Regions from separate parts of the Sporanaerobacter acetigenes DSM 13106 genome, predicted to be linked through region 2. Evidence: riboswitches for the same ligand, from Rfam matches in the RefSeq annotation. Region 2 holds a riboswitch; the other holds the start of a gene.
What was found. Region 2 has a riboswitch for thiamine pyrophosphate ahead of thiE (thiamine phosphate synthase). Riboswitches for the same ligand answer to the same signal wherever they lie in the genome.
Positions count from the first base shown of each region.

Region 1: another riboswitch for thiamine pyrophosphate. It lies ahead of thiT (energy-coupled thiamine transporter ThiT); the one in region 2 lies ahead of thiE (thiamine phosphate synthase).

Region 1 covers NZ_FQXR01000008.1:63,987-69,475, reverse strand. The annotation lists gene BUA21_RS09230 (DAK2 domain-containing protein) at 1-975, opposite strand, end outside; gene BUA21_RS09225 (Asp23/Gls24 family envelope stress response protein) at 994-1,350, opposite strand; gene rpmB (50S ribosomal protein L28) at 1,560-1,751, shown strand; gene BUA21_RS09215 (thiamine diphosphokinase) at 2,064-2,699, opposite strand; gene thiT (energy-coupled thiamine transporter ThiT) at 2,720-3,262, opposite strand; TPP riboswitch at 3,339-3,439, opposite strand; gene rpe (ribulose-phosphate 3-epimerase) at 3,489-4,136, opposite strand; gene rsgA (ribosome small subunit-dependent GTPase A) at 4,138-5,016, opposite strand; gene pknB (Stk1 family PASTA domain-containing Ser/Thr kinase) at 5,032-5,489, opposite strand, start outside.
Region 2 covers NZ_FQXR01000005.1:106,620-112,108, reverse strand. The annotation lists gene thiC (phosphomethylpyrimidine synthase ThiC) at 1-1,297, opposite strand, end outside; gene thiE (thiamine phosphate synthase) at 1,298-2,320, opposite strand; TPP riboswitch at 2,387-2,497, opposite strand; gene BUA21_RS06095 (RNA polymerase sigma factor) at 2,644-3,165, shown strand; gene BUA21_RS06090 (DUF4179 domain-containing protein) at 3,158-4,441, shown strand; gene BUA21_RS06085 (putative heavy metal-binding protein) at 4,475-4,795, opposite strand; gene BUA21_RS06080 (polysaccharide deacetylase family protein) at 4,852-5,489, opposite strand, start outside.

The DNA.
Region 1 (5,489 bases), on a different contig from region 2:
ATTTATCACCTTGTTGTCAATACAATCACAATCTTCCTCAACTAGCAAATTCCTGTGCTGAACTCTCATATTATCAATTTTTATGTCGTGTAACTCTCCTATGGATAATCCTTTCTCTAATACTAGTCCAGGATTATTGGTATGAACATGAACTTTAATAAGATCATTTCCTCCTACAACCAAAAGAGAGTCACCATATTTTGAAAGTTCTTGTTTGAAATTTTCTACATCTTCCTTAGTATTTTTGACAATAAATTCAGTACAATAACCAAATTTTATTTCACCAGTAGATAGTTCCTTTTTAAAATGTGTGTCTTCAGATTTTTTGCTTGCTACAGTTTCATATTTTATTTCTCCATTGGTGGTCAAGGCTTTAAAAGCACCAGCAAGTATTACCATCAATCCCTTTCCACCTGCATCAACTACACCAGCTTCTTTAAGTACTGGCAACATATCAGGGGTTTTATTGAGGGCAATATTGCCTTGTTGAATTACCTTATCTAAAAAAATAACAATGTCTTTTTCATTCTTAGACAAAGTAATTGCGGCTTCAGCGCACTCTCTAGCAACTGTAAGTATAGTCCCTTCAGTAGGTTTCATTACAGCTTTATATGCAGTATCAGAAGCAAGTTTAAAAGCTTTGGCTAATTCTTTTGCATCTGCTTTTTCTTTGCCTTTCAGTCCATTAGCTAGTCCTCTAAAAAGCTGAGATAATATAACACCAGAATTTCCCCTCGCACCCATAAGAGAACCGTTACTAGCTGCCATCGCTACCTTTTCAACACTATATTCATTTAAATTCAATATTTCCTTCATAGCTGATTGAAAAGTTAAAGACATATTTGTTCCAGTATCTCCATCTGGTACAGGAAATACATTTAACGCATTGACTTCCTCTTTGCTTTGTTCCAAAAAATTAGCTGCTCCAATAAATGCTTTTTTAAGTAAAATACCATCTACAAACTGAATTTTCAAATCTTTTACCTCCCTATACTACTTTTGAACATTGATTCCTTGTACATATACATTTATATTACCCACTTTTAATCCGGTTAAATTTTCTACATTGTATTTTACTTTTTCAATTATATTTCCTGCAACCACTGAAATTTTTACTCCATATTGGAGTATCACATGTAAATCAATATTAACCTCATTTTCTTGTGAAATTATTTTTACACCTTTTGATAAATTTTCCCATTTTACCATTTCAAAAAAACCATCAGTTGCATTTTTACTAGCCATTCCCACAATACCATAACATTCCATAGCTGAAAGTCCTGCAATAGTTGCTATAACATTATCATCTATACTAACAGAACCAAGATTAGTTGTGAATTTACCTGGCATATAAATCTCCTCCTTAATTTTTATTTGCTCATGTTTATATTTTACCTTATTGTATTAAATAGTTCAACTATTGCCAATTTAAGTTTTTATATTTAAATCTATATTGCAATAATCTCACCTATTGTGTTAAAATATATTGTGTTATCTTATGTAAATATATGTACTGTTTAAAATAATATTTGCAACAGTCATTTAAGGAGGTGTTTTATATGGCTAAATATTGTGAAATATGTGGAAAAGGAAAAGTCTATGGAAATCAAGTGACTTTCTCAAATAAGAAAAACAACAGAACTTGGGCTCCTAATGTTAGAAGAGTTAAAGCTATTGTAGATGGTTCTCCAAAGAGAATTTATGTTTGTACAAGATGCCTTAGATCTGGAAATGTTACTAGAGCACTTTAAAAAAGAGGGCTTCCAATGTCACGCAAAGGAAGCCTTTTTTTATCCACATTTTATAAGATATATTCCAAAAATCATTATTACAAAGCCAATTAAAAACAACCAAAAACTCATTGGAATAACTTTTGCTATAATTAAGATCCCAATAAGCACCAAAATTATTCCTAATATTTTTTTATTTGAATACTTGCGAAAATGTCTTTTCCAAAATTTCTTCATAAACACCACCTCATAAATAACTTATACTACATATTATTCTTTGATTAATAGTTAGTTCCAAAAAAGATTGTTACGAAAAAAGCCCCTTTTAGGGGCTTAATCTTTAGATACAATAACGAGGCAAGTGCCGTTTAAAACTTCTATAATTCCTTTTTCTTTGACAATCTGATTGCTGACACCCAAAGTAGAGGAAAATTCAAATAAAACTTCATTTGTTTCATACAAAAACCCTTTTAAAGTCACTTTGGCTCCATTAGAACTAATAGGAATTACAGAAACGAAAGTTCCTTCTTTCCTTTTTAATTCTAAAACACTATTAGTTATATAAATTGTGTTTTTATCATCAACTATTATTCCTCTTATATCTCTTTTAAGTAGCTTATTTAATAAGTATAGATTAGCCAATGTATGATCAATTCTTGAGCCAGTAACGCCCATAAAGATAATTTCATCCATTCCTTTATCTATTAAATATTCAATTGCTAATTCCGTATCTGTATAGTCTTTATGAGTACTATATTTCAGGATAGGAACATTTTCAGTATTTATAATATTTAAAGTGTCATCATTTATAGAATCCAAATCGCCAACTACCAAATCTGGTATAAAACCAATTTTAGCAATATGATTTGCACCTCCATCGGCACATACAATCATATCTACACTTTTAGCAATAGATTTTAACAAATTTAGATTTGAAATTTCACCATTCGAAACAATAAGTCCTTTCATGAAAATCCTTCCAATTCCATTTATTTTTTTATATTACTTAGAGGTTTCCATAGTAATATAAGTATTATAGTAGAAATAATAAACTCTGGCAACAAGTAACTTCCATTATATATAGCTGAATAAACCCAAGGGTTTTGTTCTCCGGCATATTCAGCAAAAAATATAACACCTGAAAGTAAATGTGAAACAAATCTACCACTTATAGATAATAATACCCCCAAAATTGTTAGAAGATAACTTTGCTTATGCATACTCTTATTATCCAATTTAGCAATACCAGCAAGTCCTAAAAATCCAAAAGCAATTGGATAGTCTAAAAAAAACTGTATAGGATAATATACTTGTGGATCAAGAATGCATTGCAACACTCCATATAAACTTCCTACAAGTATACCAGGTCCTACTCCCCATCTCATAGCAAAAATCATAATTGGAATCATACTCCCTGCTGTCACTGAACCTCCTTGAGGCATTTTAAATACTCGGACATAACTCAATAATGTTGCTAATGCAATCATTATGCCTCCTTCAGCAAGCATTTTTACATTCCACTTCTTTTCCATTTTCCTCATCCTCCTATAAATATAATTAATTTAAAAATTAAACCCATCACCTGAAGTAAGGTAATGGGTTTGTATACAAACTGACAAATCACTTCCCTCCGCTAGTATTACCTAGTTCAGGTTCAAGGGTCGGAATTTTAGTTCCCTCTCAGCCAAAAGGCTCCCCCAGTGTTACATATTAAATTAAATTCAAATTAATTGTATCACAAATAGCCAAAAATGTACATTAAATATTCTTAAACATCTTTGTTCGTTGAACAACATCTTCCGCACCATAGATTCCTGAACCAACAACTAATATATCCACACCTAAATCTATGATTTCCTTTGCGTTGTCTAATTTAACTCCTCCATCTACTTCTATTTTAATATCTAAATTGTTGTCATCTATTGTTTTTCTTAATCTTTGTATTTTTCTTTTCATTGCTGGTATAAAGGATTGTCCACCAAAACCTGGATTTACTGTCATTATCAATACCATATCAATGTCCTCAAGAACATATTCGATACTTTCAAGTGAAGTAGAAGGATTCAATGCCACGCCCACTTTTTTGTCATAACTTTTTATATACTGAATAGTTCTATGTAAATGTGTAGTAGACTCTGCATGAACAGTGATAATATCTGCACCAGCTACTATAAAATCTTCAATATACCTTTCTGGTCTATCGATCATCAAATGTACATCAAAAGGAACTTCTGTGACAGCTTTAATTTTTTTGATAACTGGTGGTCCAAAAGTAATGTTTGGAACAAAAATACCATCCATAACATCTAGATGAATAAAATCTGCTCCTCCTTCTTCAACTTTTCCTATTTCTTCTTTTAAATTGCTGAAATCCGCTGATAAAATAGACGGTGAAATTTTTGCCATATCAGTACCTCCTAATACTTTTTATCTCATCTACAAAGCTCAAATAATTCTCATATCTAGTTTTTCCTATATTTTCTTCTTCTACTTGCCTTTTTACTTCACATTCTGGTTCATTTATGTGTAAACAACTATTAAATCTACACATATGGCTATATTTTTTAATTTCTTTAAAATAGTACTGCACATCTTCTACATTTTGAATAAAATCAATATTTAGAGAACTAAATCCAGGAGTATCTAATATGTATCCTCCAATATCTAATTCCATAAGTTCTACATGTCTAGTAGTATGTTTACCTCTTTTAGTTTTATCACTTATTTCACCAGTTTTCAATTCTAATCCTGGCTGAATTTTATTTATCAAAGAAGACTTTCCCACACCTGAAGGTCCCGCAAAAACTGTTATATTATCCTTAAGAATACTCTTCAGTTCTTCAACTCCAATAGATTTTTTGCAACTTGTAGTTATTACTCTATATCCTGCTTTAGCATATGTGTCAATAAAAATATTGGTCTTTAAGTCCTCTTCCAAATCAATTTTATTAAACACAATTGTTATATATAAATTTTCTTTCTCCGCCAATAGCAAAAACCTGTCCAGTAACCATAAATTTGGATTTGGATTTTTTATACTCATAACAATTACAGCTTGAGTTACATTCGAAACTGGTGGCCTATGAAGTTGTGTTTTTCTTTCCAATATTTCCTCTACATAACCTGTTTTATCTGTAGTTTTTTCTCTGATTATAACTTTATCCCCAACAAGGGGAGTAATATTTTTCTCTCTAAAAACTCCCCTTGCTCTACATTCATATATACCATCTAAAGTTTTTACATAATAAAAGCCACCAATACCTTTAACTATAGTTCCTTCTAGCATATATTCCTCCTGATTTTATTGTTTGCCATAAGTATCATAAAAATTACCATCAAAATACACATCAAATTTTGCATTTGGCTTTCCCTTAACAGGAATAATTAAATTTTCTTCAGTCACATTGTGTACTTGATTATATACCTGTTCAGTCACACCATCTTGTATTCTAAATACCTTAACTTCTGTCTGGCTTCTATCTTGAGGAAGACTAATACTAAGATTCATAGGTATTTCCTCGTTTTGATTTTCATTACTCTTTTCTTCGTCTTTTTTCTTTTCTGGTCCATCGCTTACATATATATCAACTACAGTATTTTCTTCTAATTCTGTTCCACTTTCATAACTCTGCCATATAACTGTACCTTTTGGAACTTCGTCACTAAATTGGGGGTCAGCTTTACCTAATACTAATCTATTTGCTACTATTGCCCTTTTAGCTTCATTTTCTTTCATCCCAACTAGCTTAGGCATAATAG
Region 2 (5,489 bases):
AAATATTTATATCTTTTCCTTCCATTATCCTGTTCATATTTCTAACTGAACACATCTTTCCACACATAGTACAACTATCTTTAAATTCTGGAGTAGATTCTTTTCTGTACTTTCTTGGCCTTTCATCATCTATTGCTAATTCAAACATCTCTTCCCAATCCAATTTTCTTCTTGCATGACTCATCTTTAAATCCCATTCTCTTGCATTGGAAATACCCTTCCCTATATCTCCTGAATGAGCAGCTATCTTTGTAGCAATGATTCCTTCCTTCATATCTTCTAAATCTGGAAGTCTCAAGTGTTCAGCTGGAGTTACATAACACAAGAAATCCGCTCCAGCACTTGCAGCTATTGCTCCTCCAATAGCACTAGTAATATGGTCATATCCTGGTGCTATATCTGTAACTATTGGTCCCAACACATAAAATGGAGCTCCATAGCACAATTTCTTTTCCAATAAAACATTAGCCTCTATTTCATTTATAGCTATATGTCCTGGACCTTCTATCATAACTTGTACATTTCTTTCCCAAGCCCTTTTAGTTAATTCTCCAAGTACAATAAGTTCTTCTATCTGTGAGGAATCAGTTCCATCTTCTATACTTCCTGGTCTTAAAGAATCTCCCAAACTCAATGTCAAATCATACTCTTCACATATATCTAAAAGTTCATCAAAATATTCGTAAAAAGGATTTTCCTTGTCATTTAGTTCCATCCATGCATAAAGCAATGAACCTCCTCTAGATACTATGTTTGTGACTCTTTTGTTTTCCTTGAAAACTTCAGCAGTTTTTCTATTTATGCCTGCATGAACTGTGACAAAATCCACCCCATCTTCAGCATGTTTTCTAGCTACATCTAAAAACTCTTTAGATGTTATATCTTTTAGTTCCTTGTCATAAAATCCAACTGCATCATATACAGGCACAGTACCTATAATAGCTGGAGAAAAATCAATCAATCTTCTTCTAAACTCTTCAGTCTTTCCAAAGGAACTCAAGTCCATTATAGCTTCTGCATTCATATCAATTGCTACTTTTACCTTTTCAAGTTCCTTATCTACATTTGGACAATCCCTGGAAATACCCAAATTGACATTTATTTTAGTCTTAAGACCCTCTCCTATTCCTTCTGGATTTAAAGATTTGTGATTTTTATTGGCTGGTATAACTATTTTGCCTCTAGCTATGCCTTTTCTCAAAAGCTCGACATCCATATTCTCTTTTTTAGCTACTATCTTCATTTCTTCTGTGATGATACCTTTTTTTGCAGCATCCATTTGTGTTGTATAATTCATTTAAAATTCCCCCTCATTCAATATTTTTTTTATAGATAAAACTATTTCATTCATATTTAAAGAACCAACTAACTCTGATATCATTGCAAAGCACTTTCCTCCATGAATTTTTGCATCTAATATGTTTTCTTTTTTTATTCCTCCAATAGCTACATAGGGAATATTTATGTTTTCTGAAACCCATTTTAAATACTTAAGTCCTTCCGATTTCTCTACATTTTCCTTTGTAGAAGTATCAAATATTGGTCCAACTCCTATATAGTCTGCGCCTTTTTCCACTGCTTCTATAGCTTGTTCTTTGTTGTGAGTTGAAACACCTACAATCATATTTGGAGCAATCTTCTTTATTTCTTCAATAGGTATATCATCCTGCCCCACATGTATGCCATCAGCTTGAACTAGCATAGCTATATCCATATCATCATTTACAACAAAAGTAACATTTGCTTTTTTTGTCATTTCTCGTATAATTTTGCACTCTTCATATTTCTCTTTTTTTGATTTGTCCTTTTCTCTATATTGAATAATCTTTATGCCTGATTCAATCATTTCTCTTACTACTTCAATATTGGTCCTTCCTTTTGAAAATTTTTCTCCTGTGATACCATAGATGCATGTATCAGGCAATGTACTAGAAAAAATACGTTTTTCCAAACCATATACTCTAAATCTAATTTGTTCATATATCTTTGATTCTTCATAATGCCCTAAAATTTTCAAACATTCTTCAATACTTCTAATTCCTTCTTCTGCTCTTTTGAAATTTGATATAAGTAAAGTTTCAATATCATTCTTTTCGTCCAATGTACTCTTTTGAGATATTTGAAATCCTATGTCTGTATTTGAACTTCTATTTCTTAAAAGTTCAGAATTTTTAAAACTTTTCCTGACCAAATGACGAATATCTCTAAGTTCTTTGGAAATTTCTCTATTTTCAAATACAAATCTTTCTATGTCTTCTATGACTCTAATTCCTTCTGAAACCCTGTTTATATTTGCATCAATTATCCTATATACTTCCATCTTCAACTCTCCTTTCAAAAAATAAAAAAACTGTACGCCAACAGATACATACAGTTTTTATTCAAAATAAGCATAAAAAAACATATCCCTCCGTTGGAATTACCCAAATCAGGTTCATAGGGTCAGGAATAACATTCCAATCTCAGCCTATCAATATAAGCACCCCTTGATTGATTATTCAATTTTTATTTATATCTTCATCATATCACTTAACGATTAATATGTAAAATACATTTTAACAATATTGCAACTATATTTATTTTTTAAATATAAAATGAACATTTTGTAGGATATAATACTCTTATATATAGGCAGGTGAGAAAATGGAAACAGAATTGTTAATTAAAAAAGCAAAAAAAGGGAATAAAGAAGCCCTGTTGCAGCTTGTTATGGCACATGAAGCCGATTATTATAAATTAGCTTATGTTTATATGAAAAACAAAGATGATGCATTAGATGCTATGCAAGACATGATTGTCATACTGTATGAAAACATGTCAAAACTAAAAAAAGAAGAAGCCTTCTATAGTTGGAGTAAAACCATACTGGTCAATTTATGTAAAAACAAATTAAAAAAAGATAACAAACTAATCCCTTTAGATGAAATAAAAACCGAAGCCCAATATGAAACCTATGACAAATCTGAAAATCAAATAGTATTAGAAAAACATCTCTCTAAATTAAGTGAAAAACAACAAGAGGCAATAAAGCTTAAATATTTTCTTGATTTAGATTATAAAACTATATCTGAAATACTTAAAATTCCTATAGGAACTGTCAAATCAAGAATTAGCATTGGAATAGAAAATTTGAGAGAATCCATTGGAGGTGATTCGATTGAATGAGGTTGAAAAACTTTTGTATGAAGGTAAAAAAGAAATAGATAGTTTGGAAATACCTATAGATATAGAATCAACACTACGTTCTGCTTTAGAAAGTACCCCAAATAAAAAGAAAAAAAATATTAAAGGTAAAGTCGCTGCCTTGATATTGGCAGTTTTGCTTTTAGGATATAATATGGACACATTGGCCTTTTATGGCAAGAAGTTGGTTGGATATGAAAATGTAATGAATGGTACCCTTAAAGAACTAAATCAATTGGGAAAAGGGCAAACAATAGACAAATCTCATACTTTTTCTAATGGTGTAAAATTTACTTTAGATGCCATAATGCTTGACAATAACACTATGGTAATGTTTTATACTTTATATTCTCCTGATGAAAATGTAATGGATGTTGATTCAAATACACATATTAGCATAACTAATATGCAGGACAAATTATTTACTTATGGTGGTTCTGGAGATGCAAATAAAAACAATACAGAGATGAAATGGGTTATTTCAACTCATGAAGCTCCTAAACTCTCTGAGAAAACTATGAAAGTAAATTTAAGCTACATCCATGAAAACGGAGATATAGAATATGGAGACATTAAATTTAAAATAGATAGAAATCAAGCTGTAGGAAAAAGCTTAAAAATATCATTAAATAAAAAAATTAAATTAGATCAAAGACAAATAAAAGTGAAATCTTTAATAGCCTCACCTACTACTACAATAGTTAAAGGACAAATCCAAAATATCATAGAATTAGGTTTAGATCATATAAATAAAAATAGAATTATGCCAAATGATATTGAAATGGCATTGATAGTTGATGGGAAAGAAATTGCATGGGAAGGCTCTGGAATATCTACAAATATGAAAGGAATTAACTTTGATGTCAGATTTGAGGCTATACCAACAGATACTAAAAATTTGCAATTAAAACTTATATCTTTTTCTGGAGAATATGATGTACATGAAAATATTCATCTAATTAAAGATACTTCTAAAAATATAAAGATTCTTGGTCAAGATATTGAGATAAACAATGTATACGAAAAAGAAGGCAATACCTATATAACTATTACCACAGATAAAGACACATTGTTAAGCAAAGTATATTTATATATGGATGGAGAAAAAGTGGAACTTGTTGAAACTATACCAGAGAAATCAGAAAATCATACTAGAACCCTTAAATTTCAAGGAACTGGAGAAGATTTAAAGCTTAATATTGAAAAAATCAAATATAAAAAATACTATAATGACATTATATACTCCTATGACAAATAAAAATCAGACAAGAAATCTTGTCTGATTTTTATTTTATTCAACTATTACCGCTGTTCCTGAAGCTGTCACCATGAGCATATCTCCACCTTGACCTAATACTTCATAGTCTATATCAACTCCAACTACTGCATTGGCTCCTATTTCGGCAGCCCTGTCCTCCATTTCTCTTATAGCCGCTTCTCTAGCTTCTATTAATTCACCCTCATAAGAATTCGATCTTCCGCCAAAGAAATTGCTAAGTCCAGCTGCAAAATCCTTTAAAAAATTGACACCAGAAACCACTTCTCCAAATACAATTCCCTTATATTCTACTATCTTCTTGCCTTCAACACTTGGTGTTGTAGTTGTTATCATATGAACAATCACCTCTAATACATTTTTATTTAATCATATTTTATTATATTACTAATTTATTTTCCATCAAATATTCTAAACTCATACCCTTGACTTATCAAATAATCTAAAATCTCAGGAAGTGCAGCAACTGTAGTCTTTTTAGCACCTGCATCGTGCATAAGTATTATAAGCTTATCTTTTCCTTTTGCGGTACTTTTAAATCTTTGAACTAATTTATCCTTTGGTATATTGTGTCCTTCTGCATCTCCATTTAGTGCATTCCAATCAACATATGGAATTCCATTAGCTTCCACAGCTTTTACAAAAGGCTTTTTCTTGTTTCCATGAGAACCACCTGGAAATCTGATGACATTTGTCTTGAAATCTTCTCCCAATATATTTTTTAGAACCTTTTCAGACTTGTCCAAATCGGCAATGAAATTGTCGGTACTTTTATATATATATTTATAATTGTGAGAATAAGTATGATTTCCAATGGCATGTCCACTTTCATATTCTCTTTTTACTAACTCTGGATTCTGTTCTGCTAAATAGCCAATGGTGAAAAAAGTTGCCTTGATATTATATCTATCTAATATATCTAATATCTGAGGAGTGACATTTTTTGAGGGCCCATCATCAAAAGTTAAATAAGCTATTTTTTTATTTTTATTAGTTTTCTCTTCAACTGGAGCTTGTTCAACTATATCTT